2 regions of the Rhodococcus sp. RS1C4 genome follow, and region 2 is predicted to be linked to the other one. Evidence: predicted binding sites of a transcription regulator. Region 2 holds the regulator's gene; the other holds the start of a gene.
The links. Region 2 encodes LexA, which represses DNA repair genes until DNA is damaged. Its sites were predicted from a motif close to CGAACANNTGTTCG; they were not measured.
Positions count from the first base shown of each region.

Region 1: CH289_RS07325 (HNH endonuclease signature motif containing protein) is a predicted target of LexA. The motif match lies at 3,109-3,122, and genes of this name have one in related genera.

Region 1 is NZ_NOXZ01000017.1:138,439-145,870, forward strand. Features, by position in the region: gene lon (endopeptidase La) at 1-385, opposite strand, end outside; gene CH289_RS07310 (putative protein N(5)-glutamine methyltransferase) at 477-1,250, opposite strand; gene CH289_RS07315 (hypothetical protein) at 1,262-2,119, opposite strand; gene CH289_RS07320 (hypothetical protein) at 2,647-3,000, opposite strand; gene CH289_RS07325 (HNH endonuclease signature motif containing protein) at 3,138-5,180, shown strand; gene CH289_RS07330 (helix-hairpin-helix domain-containing protein) at 5,221-5,421, opposite strand; gene CH289_RS07335 (oxidoreductase) at 5,456-6,358, shown strand; gene CH289_RS07340 (glycerophosphodiester phosphodiesterase family protein) at 6,375-7,432, opposite strand, start outside.
Region 2 is NZ_NOXZ01000047.1:43,882-51,313, forward strand. Features, by position in the region: gene hrpA (ATP-dependent RNA helicase HrpA) at 1-1,055, shown strand, start outside; gene nrdR (transcriptional regulator NrdR) at 1,067-1,531, opposite strand; gene CH289_RS23765 (hypothetical protein) at 1,659-2,057, opposite strand; gene lexA (transcriptional repressor LexA) at 2,466-3,164, shown strand; gene CH289_RS23775 (acyl-CoA dehydrogenase family protein) at 3,294-4,436, opposite strand; gene CH289_RS23780 (uracil-xanthine permease family protein) at 4,538-5,803, opposite strand; gene ptsP (phosphoenolpyruvate--protein phosphotransferase) at 5,827-7,432, opposite strand, start outside.

The DNA.
Region 1 (7,432 bases), on a different contig from region 2:
TGTACTCGGTGGCCAGCGTTCGGGTGCTCTCGGCAGTTCCACCACTACCGTCGACGGCGGATTCGTCGACGATTTCGGCCTCGACCCACAGGGCAGCACCGGGCCCGCTGACACCGTGACCGATGTGAGCGCGGCGCTCGGCCTTGAGGACTGCGGCAGCCTCCCCGGTCGCGAGCCGTCCCATCTGCACGATGGACGCAACCACGCCGTACGCGGCGTATCGGTCCTCGAGCCGAGGAGCAACGAGCAAGGTTCCGTCGTTGGAAGCCTGTGCTGCGTCCACGGCAGCGCGCGCGGACTCGTCGAGTTCGACGGGGACGACCATCCCGGGCAGAACGACGGGGTCGGTCAGAAAGAGAACAGGTAGGCGGATGGGTTCGGGCATTACAGCACCTCCGGTCGGTTGAGCTATGTGGACTCAACTTCACGTGTGCTCCGGGTGTTCCCCGTGGTGAGCGTGTTCTCCGTGGGCAGAATCAGCGTCCGCGACTACGCCCGACGACTGCCGTCCCGTCCAGTTCCTCGGATCTGACGATCTCCGCTTCGAAACCCGACGCCGCGACGAGCGCCGCGGTGCCCTGCGCTTGCCGAACGCTGGTTTCGACCACGATGCGGCCCGCAGGAGCAAGCCACTCCCCCGCCCCCTCGACCACTCGGCGCTGGAGGTCGAGGCCGTCGACACCTCCGTCGAGAGCGTCTCTCGGCTCATGGTCCCTCGCCTCGGACGGCATGGAACCGATCGCCCCGGTCGGAACGTACGGGGCATTGGCGACCACGACGTCGACGGTTCTCCGAAGACTGTGCGGCAGAGCGCTGTACATGTCACTTCGATAGACATGACCTCCGACGGGCTCCAGATTCCGACGCGCACAGCGGACTGCAGCGGGTGCGATGTCGGAGGCATGCAGCGCCACCCCGGGCCGCTCGTGTGCGATCGCAACGGCGACTGCCCCGGATCCGCAACAGATGTCGAGCACAACCCCGGGCTCCGCGTCGACCGCGGCGTGCACGAGGAGTTCGGTTCTGCGACGGGGGACGAACACTCCGGGCGCGACCGATATCCGCAGACCAGCGAACTCCGCCCACCCGAGAAGTTGTTCCAGTGGAGTGCCGTCGACTCGCTGTGCGACAGCCTTTTTCAGAGCGCTTCCGCCGAACGCCTCCACGAGGAGCCGAGCCTCGATTTCCGCGAACACGCAGCCCGCGGCGCGCAACACCCGGACGATCTCGTCGAAGGAAGGCGCGGACATCGGACTCGAGATCAGCCGAGGGGCGTGAGGCGGTAGTGCAGCCGGACAGCGGTCACGTTCCACAGTTTCAGCACATGATCGGTCCGCAGCACCCCCTCGTCGTCGACGTAGACATGGAAGACCTCGTGGATCGGCGCTCTGGCCGCGTACCAGGCACCTTTGTCCAACACGACCGTGTAGGCGCCGTCCTGCCCGAACCTACCCGACGGGGACGTCAGAACGAGCGAACCTCCTTCGCCCACTGTCGGTTTCAGGAAAACCTGGACGTTGCCGTCCTCCAACGGGAAAGTCACATGGACGCTCGGACCCGACGCCGAGGGAAGCGTCGAAGCGCGGTAGTAACCGCTGTACATGTAGTCGCCGGTCTTCCGCAGAGTTCGCAACCAGGCAGAGCCGGCATGCCGGCCGTCGGCGTCGACGATCTCCGTGACCTCACTGTCCACACCGTGTGCCACCGCCAGAGGCTGCACCGGAAGAGCAAGCTGCTGCACGCGTTTGCCGTACAACGCTTCGATGGCCGCGCCGGGTAGCCCGAAACCCGTCGTCCACTGCGTCCACGCATCCATGCGCCACCGAGCAGTGTGCTCGTAGAATTCGCGAATGCGAGGGTCGATCGCGCTCGGGTCGAACTCCGGACCGGCCAGCGCATCGAAGCTGTGCAGCAAACCGTCCGACGAGGAACCGGGTACGACGCGCCCACCGATGCGCTCCGCCTCCTGCTGCAGCCACCTGTCCCGAACGACGCCCGGACCCGATACCGGCCCCCGCAACCACGACTGGTCGCCGTCGAGGTCGACACGTCTTCCGACCGTCTTCCACCCCAGTCTCGACGCCTTGTCCGCCAGCGACCACGCCCCCACGCTCACCATGCACCCAGCGTCTCACACCGGCTCCTCAGCAGCGAGCACTGCGACAACCCAACCGGAATCGAGTTCCGAGAACGGCCCGAGTGCATCGACCTACTTCGCAGGATCGGGTTCTCCATGAATCCGTACCCACGGCCCCAGAGCTTGTCGTAGGCGAGACCAGCTAGCACCCTCGGAGGAACACCACAGTGACTACACCCAAGACCGCGTCCGTGTGTCGGACTTCGATCATAAGATCTTGCATCGTGGGCACATCGAGTGCTGTCGCCGTCGTCGGCAGGTATCACCGCTGTTGCATCAGCTGACGAAACTCGCCTGGCGAATCCAGAGACAGCAGAGGCACTTCCGGGGTGAAACCGGCCGACGATGGATACCGAACCGATGCCTACACAGGGTCGGGGCAAATACTGGCGACAGCCAGCACTTGCGAACCAAGTCAGCCCGCAGTCGGGACGTTCTACCTTGCGCCCGCATCAGGCTAGGCCGTGATCGCCGGTTCGCGTGGACGCATGTCGGATAATCTCATCCGTCTATTCCTGCAGCCGCGGAGCGGTCCGAAATTCCACCCCCGAATGACGGCGATCGCCTCCGTACTCCCAGCGAATGGTCCGTTCGGGGCCATCTCGACGAGGCCTCACGCTGATTCCGCGATAGTCGTAACCGTCCTGTCTCACCTGTTCCCACTCGAAATCCACGGTCTCCCCGACGACCGCGTCGACACTGGAACCGGTGATATGAATGGACTCATTCTCGCGCGCAGGAGGCAGCGTGATGGCCCACAGCATGCTGACGTGAACCCAGCATCCGCCGGCAGTGTCCAGGGAGTCGAGAACGCCCCATCCTTCGTCGGCATACCACTTCCTGATAACGCCTGTACTGGTCATTGCCTCAGGTTAGCCAGGTTGCGGGAGCCATACCGGAGCAGACGACCCGACCACACCGATGTGGAGCAGAGAAAGAAAATAACGGGAGGCATCGCTCACGGTTGCGTTCGAACGTATGTTCGATTACTCTATGTGACATGGCACAGCCGGGGGGCTCCACGCAGGTTCGATCCGATGCAGACAGTGCGGCATCGCGGTCACTGACGCGCCTGTCGGATGGACGGCGGGCAGAGAACCGAGCGTCGGCAGTGGTGATCCACGAGTTGCAAGATCTCTACGAGATACGGCTGTGCGCAGAGATGGACGTGCATGCACTGGGTGCAGAGCACGGCAGTGAGGAACCGAACGTCGATCGCGCCCGACACACAGTCGAATACGAAGCAGCAGTGTCCATGTCGACAACTCGGACTGTTGCGCGCCAGATGATCGTTGTCGCCAACCATCTGTTCTGGCGTCTGCCGGCAATCGATGCCGCCTTCACGGCCGGGGACCTCGACTACGGCCGTGTCCGAACGGTAGTTCTGACCCTGCTCCGCGCCAGCGACGAGACTGTGTCGGCTCTGGAGGCAGATATTCTCGCCGCGGCACAGCGATGCGCTCCGAAAGCGCTGCGGGAGAACATCTGGCGCCGCTGGTTCCAATACGACCCGGACGAGGCCGCGGCTGCACAGAAAGCTGCGCTCGCCGACGAACGATGCGCCGAGATTCGCCGCAACGACTCCGGCATCGCCACCCTGGTGTCGAAGATGAGCGTGCTCGAGGGCGCTGAATGCGACGCCCTCCTCGACGAGTACGTAGCCACCGTCTGCCCGAAAGATCCACGAACCAAGAAAGAACTACGCGGACATGCCTTACTCGCGTTGATCCACCGAGAAGATGCGCTCCAATGCCGTTGCGGGAGCGAGGAATGCCCGTTTCGCGGAGTCGATGCCAAGAACCCCAACCGGCGACCGTACCTGCTGAACATTCACATCGACATCGAAACCATTCTCGGGCTGAACGAAGAGCCGGCCACACTGTCCGACGGCACAGTTCTCGACGCGGAAACCGTGCGACTCCTCGCCACCGACACCCGCTGGCAGGTCCTGCTCACCGAAACCCTGACCGCCGCACGTGACCGCCGTGGCCTCGACAACGACGAATCGGCCGACGATCTCGACGACGACGGTGCCGGCAACTCGGACGAGGGTTCGGACGGGGGTGACGACGACGATGGCGGCACCAAGGTTACTGACGCACCGAATCCCAGACCACCGGCGCAACATCCAGTACGGCGCGGTCGGCGTAAGGCTGCCCGTGCTCGGCGGGTTGTCGCCCGCGGCCGAACACGGCCTCCAGCGCCTCTGCCGACTACTACGCAGCGGGCCAAGGACAATCCGCGTGCATCGGCGATCGGGGAAGAAGCGGCGCTGTCCGCGGCGATTGCTGCGTTCATGGACGCTGTGGCACTCGACCCGTCGCTCGCCGAGGGCTTGCACCCCGACGGACACGGTGGATTCTGCACGCCTCCGCCCGGAGCCCTCACCTACCGGCCGAGCGCTGCTCTGGTCGCGCTGGTTCGCGCGAGCTATCACACCTGTACGTTCCCGAACTGTGGGGTACCGGCTGCCCGTTGCGACATCGACCACATCGTTCCGTTCGATCATCGAGATCCGATTTCCGGAGGCTGGACCGTTCTCGGAAACCTGCATCCACTGTGCCCGTACCACCATCAGGCCAAGACTCTGCGACTGTGGGCGTGCACCAAGCTCGACGGAGACGGAATCTATTGGCGCTCAGGGGCTGGGCTGCAGCACATAACCCCACCCGCGTTCGGAACAGTCGACATCCCCGGCGATTTCGTCCACGTCCGTCGATTCCGCATGCCGTCCCGACCGACGTCGAGGGGCGCATCCCGTCGATCCGACACCCGCAACAACATCGACCGCCACGACGACTTACCCGACCCGCCGGACGAACTGTACGAACCCACGTGGTGGGAAGCCAACATCACCGACGAGGACTGCCAACTCTGGAGGCTCCTGAATCCGCGCACCGACGGCGGCGCACCAAGTCTGGCGGACATCGCAAGACTCGACGATCCGCAGTGCCGAGCCGACGCGCTATACCTCCGCGAGAAGTTCCTCGAGCATCGCGCCGTGGTCGCCGAACGCGAGAAGTACCGGCCACCACCGTTCTGAGCAGGAGGTTTCAGGAGTGGAGCCTGCGTAATGACTCGTACTAGGGTTCGAGCCCGAGTCCTTCCGCTTCCAAGGCGGCCTTCACGATGCCGAGTGCTTTGGGGCCGACGCCGTGGAGCTGTGCGAGCGCCGATTCCGACTGCCCGGCCAACGCCTCGAGCGATGTGAAGCCGGCGGCGAAGAATGCGCCTGCTGCGGGGCGTCCGGTGCCTGCGGGGAAATGGTCGATCGGCTCACTCATGGCCACATCTTAAACTCGCCGGTAACCTGGTCGGGTGCCTGACAACAAGCAGCGACGCGTCATCCTCACCGGCGGAAACACCGGAATCGGTTACTTCACCGCGCTCCAGTTGGTGAAGCAAGGCGACCACGTGACCTTGGCCTGCCGCAACCTGGACAAGGCCAAGACAGCGGCGGACAAGATTGCCGCAGAAACCAACAGCACCGGCGGCGTCGTGGACACTGCCGAACTCGATCTGGCCGATCTGAGCTCGGTGCGTGATTTCGCGGCATCGGCTCCCGACCGCGTCGACGTCCTCATCAACAACGCAGGCGTCATGATGCCTGCGACGCGGCGCGAGACCGTCGACGGCTTCGAACTTCAATTCGGTACCAATCACCTCGGCCACTTCGCGTTGACCGGCCACTTGCTCCCCAAGCTTCGCGCGTCGGACAAGGCCACCGTCGTCACCGTCTCCTCGGTCGCCCACAAGCAAGCACCGAAACTCGATTTCGACGATCTGCAGGCCACGCGCGGGTACAACCCACAGCGGGGTTACGCCAATTCCAAGTTGTCGAATCTGTTGTTCGCACTGGAACTTCAGCGCCGTCTCGATGCCGCGAAGATCGACATCACGAGCAACGCCGCCCACCCCGGCATCTCGTCGACCGAGTTGTACTCGAGTCCCGACGGCCTGGGGAGTTCCAAGATTGCGTCCCTCGTCGCGGCCGTCGGGCTGCCGATCATCTCGCAGTCCGCGAAAGCCGGCGCACTTCCTACCCTCCACGCACTCGAGAAGGGTGGACCGGGGTCGTACACGGGCCCGAAGTGGTTGTTCGAGTCCCGTGGCGCTCCCGCTCCGGCAAAGCTCTCCGGCAAGGCAAAAGACCGCCAGCTCGCCGAAAAGCTCTGGGAAGCAAGTGAACGACTCACCGGAGTCGTGTACGACCTCGGCTGACGCACCGACATGCGGGTCAGCCGCCTACCGTGACCGAAGCGGGTAGCGGCATACCCCGGTCGCTCAGCACCGCGCGTAGCCGGTCCGGGTAGTCGGTGATGATCCCGTCGACTCCCATGTCCAGCAGGACGTTCATGGTCTCGGGGTCGTCGACTGTCCACGGAATGACCCGAATTCCAGCGGCATGGGCGTCGTCGATCATCTTCTGGGTCACGTACAGCTCGAAGTCCGGGTCACTTACCTTGCCGCTCTGCGGATTTCCCTGAACCGGTGAGAATCCGGATGCGCCGAACGAGCGGATCGCGGCAATCGGGTCACCGTCGAAATCGTCGATGTCCACGCCACCGAGCCATGGCGACCTCCCGGACTGACCGATCTGAAGAAACTCACCGTTCGTCAGCGCGACGGTCGGTAGTGCGGGTTCCACTTCCCGGACCCGCTGCAGCGCACCCCAGTCGAAGCTCTGGATCGTCGCTCTGTCGAGCATCCCAGCGGCACGGATGGTGCCGAGGACGGTGTCGACGAACTGCTCACGAGGTGCCGTCTCCGTCGGGCTTGCCGCTTCGACCTTGGTTTCGACATTCAGCTTGATCCCAGGGGCACTGGCGGCAAGTTCGAGAACGTCGGCCAACGTCGGCATCCGCGCACCCGGCACCGTTCGTTGCTCCGGATAGTCCGCCAGCCGCAACGTCCCACAGTCCAGGGTCCGAATCTGCGCCAGCGTCAACGTGTTCACGTACTTGCCGACGTAGGGGAACTCGGGATCCTGCTCGACGACAGGTGCCGTGTCCAGACATTTCTTCGACGAGACCTGCCGATCATGGGTGACGACGGCAATCCCGTCCTCGGTGATCTGCGTGTCCAGTTCCAGCGTGGTCACGCCGAGCTCCAGTGCAGTGGTGAACGATTCGAGGGTGCTCTCGGAGACGAGGCCGAGTCCACCCCGGTGCGCCTGTAGATCGAACTCGCCGTTCGACGGCTGAGGTCGAGGATCCGGCGACCGGTCCGCTTCGGCCGACGAACATGCAGTGAACGTGACCGCTGCGAGCACGGTCAAGACGAGCGCGGCACCTG
Region 2 (7,432 bases):
GGCTGGGGTCCACACGCATCGACCCGGACGATGTCGATCTGGGTTCTCTGCCCGCACATCTGAGGATGACGTTCGTCGCGGTCGACACCGACGGCAAGACGCTCGGATCGAACAAGGACCTGGTTGCACTGCGAAAAGCACTGGCGCCCCGCGTCGATCGTGAAGTCGCGAGCGCGGTGGGTGCAGCCGAGCGACCGGCGACCCTGGCATGGACGTCGTCGACACTGGGAACCTTGGACGCAACGGTCTCCACATCGGTCGCGGGACAGACGGTGACCGGATATCCCGCCCTCATCCGGGAGGACGGCGGCGTGGCCGTCCGTGTTCTCAGCACCCCAGCTGCTCAGCGCGCCGCGATGCGGGAAGGGACGCGCGCACTTCTTCTGGAGTCGGCACCACGAGGCACGAAGGCGTTGCTTGCCGGCATCCCGACGCGTGAACGACTGGCCCTCGGCCAGAACCCCTACGGCAGCGTCGAAAGCCTGCTCGACGACTGCAGGAAAACTGCTGTCGACGAGTCGATGACCGCGCACGGAGGTCCTGTCCGGTCTCCCGAGAAGTTCGCGGCTCTCGCCGCCGAGGTCGGTGCCGACACCGCTCGACGAACCAGCGAGATACTCGGACTGGTCCGGACGATTCTCACCGCAGCACTGGAACTGCGTTCCGTACTGGATCCTCTACAGGGCGACGCGGCCGACGATGTACGAGAACAGCTGTCCTCACTGGTGTTCGACGGTTTCGTGTTCGAGTTCGGATCGACGCGCCTCGTCCATATCCCGCGCTATCTCGACGCCGCGACGGCACGCCTGAAATCTCTGCCGAGCAGTGCCGGACGTGACGATGCAGGGATGGACGTCCTCGACCGCGTGTACGAGGCATACGACAGGATGCTCCGCTCGCTACCGGAGACCAAGCACCACACTTCAGCGGTGCAGGATGTGTTCTGGATGATCGAAGAACTGCGAGTCGGCCTGTTCGCGCAGAGCATCCGCACGGCCTATCCGGTGTCGGAGAAGCGTCTCGTGCGGGCCATGGAGGTCGCGGCACGATCGTGACCCGGCGAGCGTCAGTCGACCGCCGCAGCCTGCCGGTGCGCACGAAGATCGAGGATTTCCTTTTCGAAATCCTCGGCTGAGCTGAACGAGCGGTACACCGACGCAAACCTCAGGTACGCGACCTCGTCGAGGTCACGCAGGGGGCCGAGAATGGCCAGACCGACCTCGTGGCTGGGGATCTCGGCCGATCCCGACGCTCGAACCGCGTCCTCGACCTGCTGCGACAGAAGATTCAACGCATCGTTGTCGACATCGCGGCCCTGGCATGCGCGTCGCACACCCTTGACTACCTTTTCCCGAGAGAAGGGCTCCGTCACCCCACTGCGCTTCACCACCGCCAGCACCGCCGTCTCCACCGTGGTGAACCGACGTCCACATTCCGGGCACGAACGACGACGACGAATAGCCTGGCCCTCGTCTGCTTCCCGCGAATCCACCACGCGCGAGTCGGGGTGCCTGCAGAACGGGCAATGCATGGTTGAGCCTCCGTCGTAGCCGTCACGCACCCCCGAACGGCACACAGGAGGCGCAGGCTTCGAGGATACTCGGAGCGGAACCGAACCGGCTCCGTCCCCTGACAGACGAGGCAGACACAACACAGCGCTACGGACCTACTGTGCTGCTGACGACCGTGCCGTTCGAGACCGTGTCGCCCGATACCGTGTCGCTCTGGACCTGGACCGTGGCAACAGAGGGCGCAGAAACCGATTCGAGCGACGATGCGCGCAGGTTCGCCATTCCGACGAGCGCCAACAGCACCAGTGCGGTCCCCACCACTCCCGCCACCGCGCCGAGCACGGTGATGCGCTGGCTACGATGCGCCTGGTCCGCGCACCCCTCGGCCCGCCGGTCGTGCTGGCCGCCGCGCACCGCGGACGCGCCGACACGACGCCGACGTTGCATCGCCGCACGACGCTGCGACGCAGTCTGACGGGTACTGACAGCACGGCGAGTCTGCTGGTGCTGCTCCGTACGGACGGGCCGCTCGGTGGTGATGCTCATCGGAACCTCCGGTGTCGAACGAGACGTGGATTCGAACGCTATTCGATCAGGCGTTCGATGAACGCTTGTTCGAAAGTTCTATCACGCACCTCCGACAAAGTCAGTAGAAAACGCGACACGGATCGAACAGATGTTTGATCCAACAGCGATTACGGGCTAAGTTCGTGTCAGAAACCACACGTCACATCCATCCCACGCGTTCTGGTCTTCGAGCACGTTCGAGTTCCGGCACACGCACGCATCACGCAGGAGGACGCACGAATGAAAGACGAGACCTCTACTGGGTCGAATGGCACGGGGTCGAATGGCACGGGGTCGAACGGTAAGACTGCTGGGAAGCCCGCTGCGCCGAAAACCGCGGCGACGAAAAGTGCGGCCGGCAAGGCTGCGGCGGGCAAGCCTGCTGCCGTGCCGACGGCGAAGGCGTTCGAGGGCGAGGGAACGGATATCAACGCCGGACTCACCGAGCGTCAGCGCAAGGTGCTCGAGGTGATCCGGGCGTCGGTCACCGAGCGGGGATATCCACCGAGCATCCGCGAGATCGGCGATGCCGTCGGGCTCACGTCCACATCGTCCGTGGCACACCAGCTGCGCACGCTCGAGCGCAAGGGCTTCCTCCGCCGAGACGCCAATCGTCCTCGGGCCGTCGATGTGCGGGGGCTCGACGAGGTGCAAGCGGATCACGCGGCTGCAGTCGCCGACGGTTCTGCTCCGTCCGAGGACCAGCTGCCCACGCCGACTTTCGTACCCGTTCTCGGACGAATCGCCGCGGGTGGACCCATCCTCGCCGAGGAAGCCGTCGAAGACGTGTTCCCGCTCCCCCGCGAACTGGTGGGCCAGGGGTCCCTGTTCCTGCTGAAAGTCGTCGGCGAATCCATGATCGATGCCGCGATCTGCGACGGAGACTGGGTTGTCGTGCGTCAGCAGAGCGTCGCGGACAACGGCGACATCGTCGCGGCCATGATCGAGGGCGAAGCAACCGTCAAGACGTTCAAACGAACCAAGGGTGATGTCTGGTTGATGCCGCACAACCCCTTGTTCGAGCCCATCCCCGGCAACGACGCAGCGATCCTGGGCAAGGTCGTCACCGTGATGCGCAAGCTCTGAACAGCGCTCGTTCCACCACCCGGTACCGACATGGAGCGAACGTGACGTTCGGTCACTTGATGTGACCGAACGTCACGTTCGCTCCGTTCAGGGGGGGTGCGGCGGCGCGCTCTCGGGGTTACGACGGGGTCAGAGGTCCAGTCCTCGGCCGATGATCTCCTTCATGATTTCCGTGGTGCCACCGTAGATGGTCTGCACACGAGAATCCATGTAGGCCTTGGCGATCGGGTATTCCTTCATGTATCCGTAGCCGCCGTGCAGCTGTAGGCATCTGTCGATCAGCTTGACCTGGTTCTCGGTTGTCCACCATTTCGCCATGGCGGCTTCCTGCACGGTGAGCGTGCCGGCGTTGAGGAGTTCGATGAACTTGTCGACCATGATGCGTGTCGCGGTCGTTTCCGTGGCCAGTTCGGCGAGCACGAAGCGGGTGTTCTGGAATTTGCCGATGGACTTGCCGAACGCTTTGCGGTCCCGGCAGTACTGGATGGTCATGTCCAGCGCGGATTCCATGGCTGCGGCTGCGACGACGGCGATCGACAGGCGCTCCTGCGGCAGGTTCTGCATCAGGTAGATGAAGCCCATGCCTTCTTCGCCGAGGAGGTTGGCTGCGGGGACTCGAACGTCGGTGAAGCTGAGCTCGGCGGTGTCCTGGGCTTTCATGCCGATCTTGTCGAGGTTGCGTCCGCGTTCGAAGCCTGGCATGTCGCGTTCGACGACCAGCAGGCTGAAGCCCTGCGCACCCTTCTCCGGGTCGGTACACGCGACGACGATGACGAGGTCGGCGTTGATGCCGTTGGTGATGAAGGTCTTGGATCCGTTCAGGACCCACTCGTCCCCGTCGCGAACTGCGCGGGTCTTGATTCCCTGCAGATCACTGCCGGTACCGGGCTCGGTCATGGCGATCGCGGTGATGAGTTCGCCTGAGCAGAATCCGGGGAGCCAGCGCTGTTTCTGCTCGTCGTTGGTGAGCTCGATCAAGTAGGGCGCGACGACGTCGTTGTGCAGGGTGAACCCGATTCCGCTGTATCCGCCGCGGGTGGTTTCCTCGGTGACGATGGCGTTGTACCGGAAGTCCTTGACCCCGCCGCCGCCGAACTCCTCGGGCGCTGCCGTTCCCAGGAAGCCTTGCTTGCCAGCTTCCACCCAGACGTCACGGTCGACGATGTTCTGCTCTTCCCAGCGCGCATGGTTGGGGGCGACGTGCTGGTCCAGGAACTTGCGGTACGACTCGCGGAAGAGGTCGTGCTCGGGTTCGAACAGGGTGCGGTCCACGGGTTACTCCTTCGAGGGTGACACTTGTCGTGCGTTCCCTCGACACTACGACCGCGCCCGACCTCGGTCGATGACCGAGCCGCGCAGGATCGGTGACCGAACTAGCGGGTAGCGAGCCGGCTGAGTGCGCGCAGAGCCGGATAGCCGACGAGGATGCCCACCGAGCCCCATGCGATGCCGCCGAGGGCGACCGATCCGATGGTCAAGGTCAAATCGCCGATTCCCGCGACCAGTGCGGCCGCGACGACGGTGAGGTTGACCGGGTCGGTGAAGTCGACCTTGTTGTCGGACCAGATCCGGACTCCCAGTAGGCCGATGAGTCCGTAGAGGACGAGCGTGGCGCCGCCGATGACGCCGTCGGGAACCGTGAACACGAGTGCGCCGAACTTCGGGGAGAACGCGAGCACGATTGCCGTGACGGCTGCGACCCAGTACGCGGCTGTGGAGTACACGCGGGTGGCGGCCATGACCCCGATGTTCTCGGCGTAGGTGGTCGTTCCAGAACCTCCCGCGGCGCCCGCGACCGTCGTGGCCAGCCCGTCGGCGATGAGTGCGTCTCCTGCGAGGTCGTCGAGCGACTTCCCCGTCATCGCGGACACTGCTTTGACGTGGCCTACGTTCTCGGCGACGAGAACGATGACCACGGGCAGGGCGATCAGAACGACGGACAGCTCGAACGTGGGTCCACGGAACTCGGGCATTCCGATCCACGAGGCGGCCTTCATGGCGTCGAGTTTCGCTGCGTCGATCTGTCCGACCACCGCCGCGAACACCCAGCCGATGACGACTCCGACGAGAATGCCCAGGCGGCCGAGGAGTCCTGGACCGGCCACGGTCACCACGAGAATGGCGATCAGGGTGACTGCCGCGACAAGTGGTTGCGCCTCGAAGGACGATGTCGCCGCGGGGGCGAGGTTCAGGCCGATGAGCACCACCACGGCACCCGTCACGACGGGCGGCATGACTGCTTCGATCACTCGCCCGCCGGCAAATTTCACGACGAATCCGACTGCGGCCAAAACGATTCCGACGGACATGACGGCGCCGAGCTGAGCTGCCGGACCATCCGCCTGCGCTGCGCTGAGCGGTGCGATGAACGCGAACGACGAACCGAGGTAGCTGGGGATCCGGCCCCGCGTGATGATCAGGAACAAGGCGGTGCCGATTCCGGAGAACAGCAGCGTCGTCGTGACCGGGAACCCGGTCACCGTCGGCACCAGCAGTGTCGCGCCGAACATCGCGATCACGTGCTGCATGCCGATACCCACCGTGCGAGGCCATGACAGCCGCTCGTCGGGCGCCACGACTGCGCCCGCGGAGGGCGTCTTTCCGTCGCCGTGCTGGGTCCATCCGAAGTTTCGACTCACAAGCAGTGAATCCTAGAGGGCATTCACGCCAGAAGCGCGGTGACCGCCGCACGAGCCGCGGCCGAGCTGTCCGTTTTCAGGGCGGCGTCGGCAGCGGCACGGCACTGGTCGAGCGTGACGGAGGACAATTTCGCCCCGACGTGCGCCACGGCGGCGGACGCCGCGGACAGCGAGGTGACCCCCAGACCCACCAACACACACGCCAGCAGTGGGTCTGCCGCGGCCTCACCGCACACCCCGACGGGCTTGCCCGCTGCGGCACCCGCCTTCGCCGTGTGGGCGACGAGCGCGATGACCGCCGGCTGCCACGGATCGGTGAGGTCGGCCAGCTGCGGCGACATCCGGTCCGCAGCCATCGTGTACTGCGCGAGGTCGTTGGTACCGATCGACAGGAAGTCGACGTGTTCGAGAATGTGCTCGGCCATCAACGCCGCGGCGGGAATCTCGATCATCACACCGGGCTTCAACCCGCGTGCCCGCACGTCGTCGGCGAACGCTGCCGCTTCGGCCGCGGTCGCGATCATCGGGGCCATGACCCACGGCGTCGACCCCGTCGCTGTCGCGGCGGCGGCGATTCCGTCGAGCTGGCGAAGCAGAATTCCCCTGTCCTGCGCGGCGATTCGAATACCGCGGATTCCGAGGGCAGGGTTGGCCTCGTCGGCGTGGTTCGCGAACCGCAACGGCTTGTCCGAGCCCGCATCGAGGGTTCTGACGACCACCTTGTGGCCGGCGAAGGCGTCGAGCACCTCACCGTAGATCTCCGCCTGCTCCTCGGCCGTCGGCTCCACGTCGCGGTCGAGGAAGCAGAGTTCGGTGCGGAACAGTCCGATGCCTTCGGCCGCGGTCCGGCGAGCCGCGCGGGCACCGGCACCGTCCTGGACGTTGGCGAGGATGTCCACGAGGTGTCCGTCCGATGTCGAACCCGGCCCGGCCCACCGCGACACACGATCCAGTTCTGCCCGCGCGTCGGCGACGGCCTGTGTCGCCAGCGCCGCGTCCGGGTCGAGCACGATCCTGCCGGCTATGCCGTCGACCACCACGGGCGTGCCCTCGGCCACGTCGTCGAGACCGGACACGGCTACGACACACGGGATTCCGAGCTGGCGGGCGATGATCGCGGTATGACTGGTCGGTCCGCCGAGTGACGTCGCGAGCCCGACGACGAAGTCGGGGTCGAGCCCGGCGGTGTCGGCCGGCGCCAAGTCGTCGGCGAGAAGGATGGACGGAACCGTCGGGGCCGGCACGCCCGGTTCCGGCGATCCGAGTATCTGCGCGACGACCCGATCACGGACGTCACGCAGGTCGGTGACGCGCTCGGCCATCAGGCCGCCGAGCTTGGTGAACATCGATACGAATTGTTCGGTCGCGGCATTGGTCGCCGACGTCGCGGACGATCCCGCAGCGATGTGCTTCTCGGCAGCTTTCAGCCAGCCGCGGTCCTGAGCCATGGCCGCGTTGGCCGAGAGCACCTCCGATGCCGCTCCGGTGGCCAACTCTGCCCGGCCCCGAAGCCGACCGGCCACCACGGACGTCGCCTCACGGAACTTCTCGAGTTCGGGCCCGCGCGCCTGCTCGTCCAGCACCGTGTCGTCGACGGGCACGTCCGGCCGGCCGCCGGGCCTGATCACC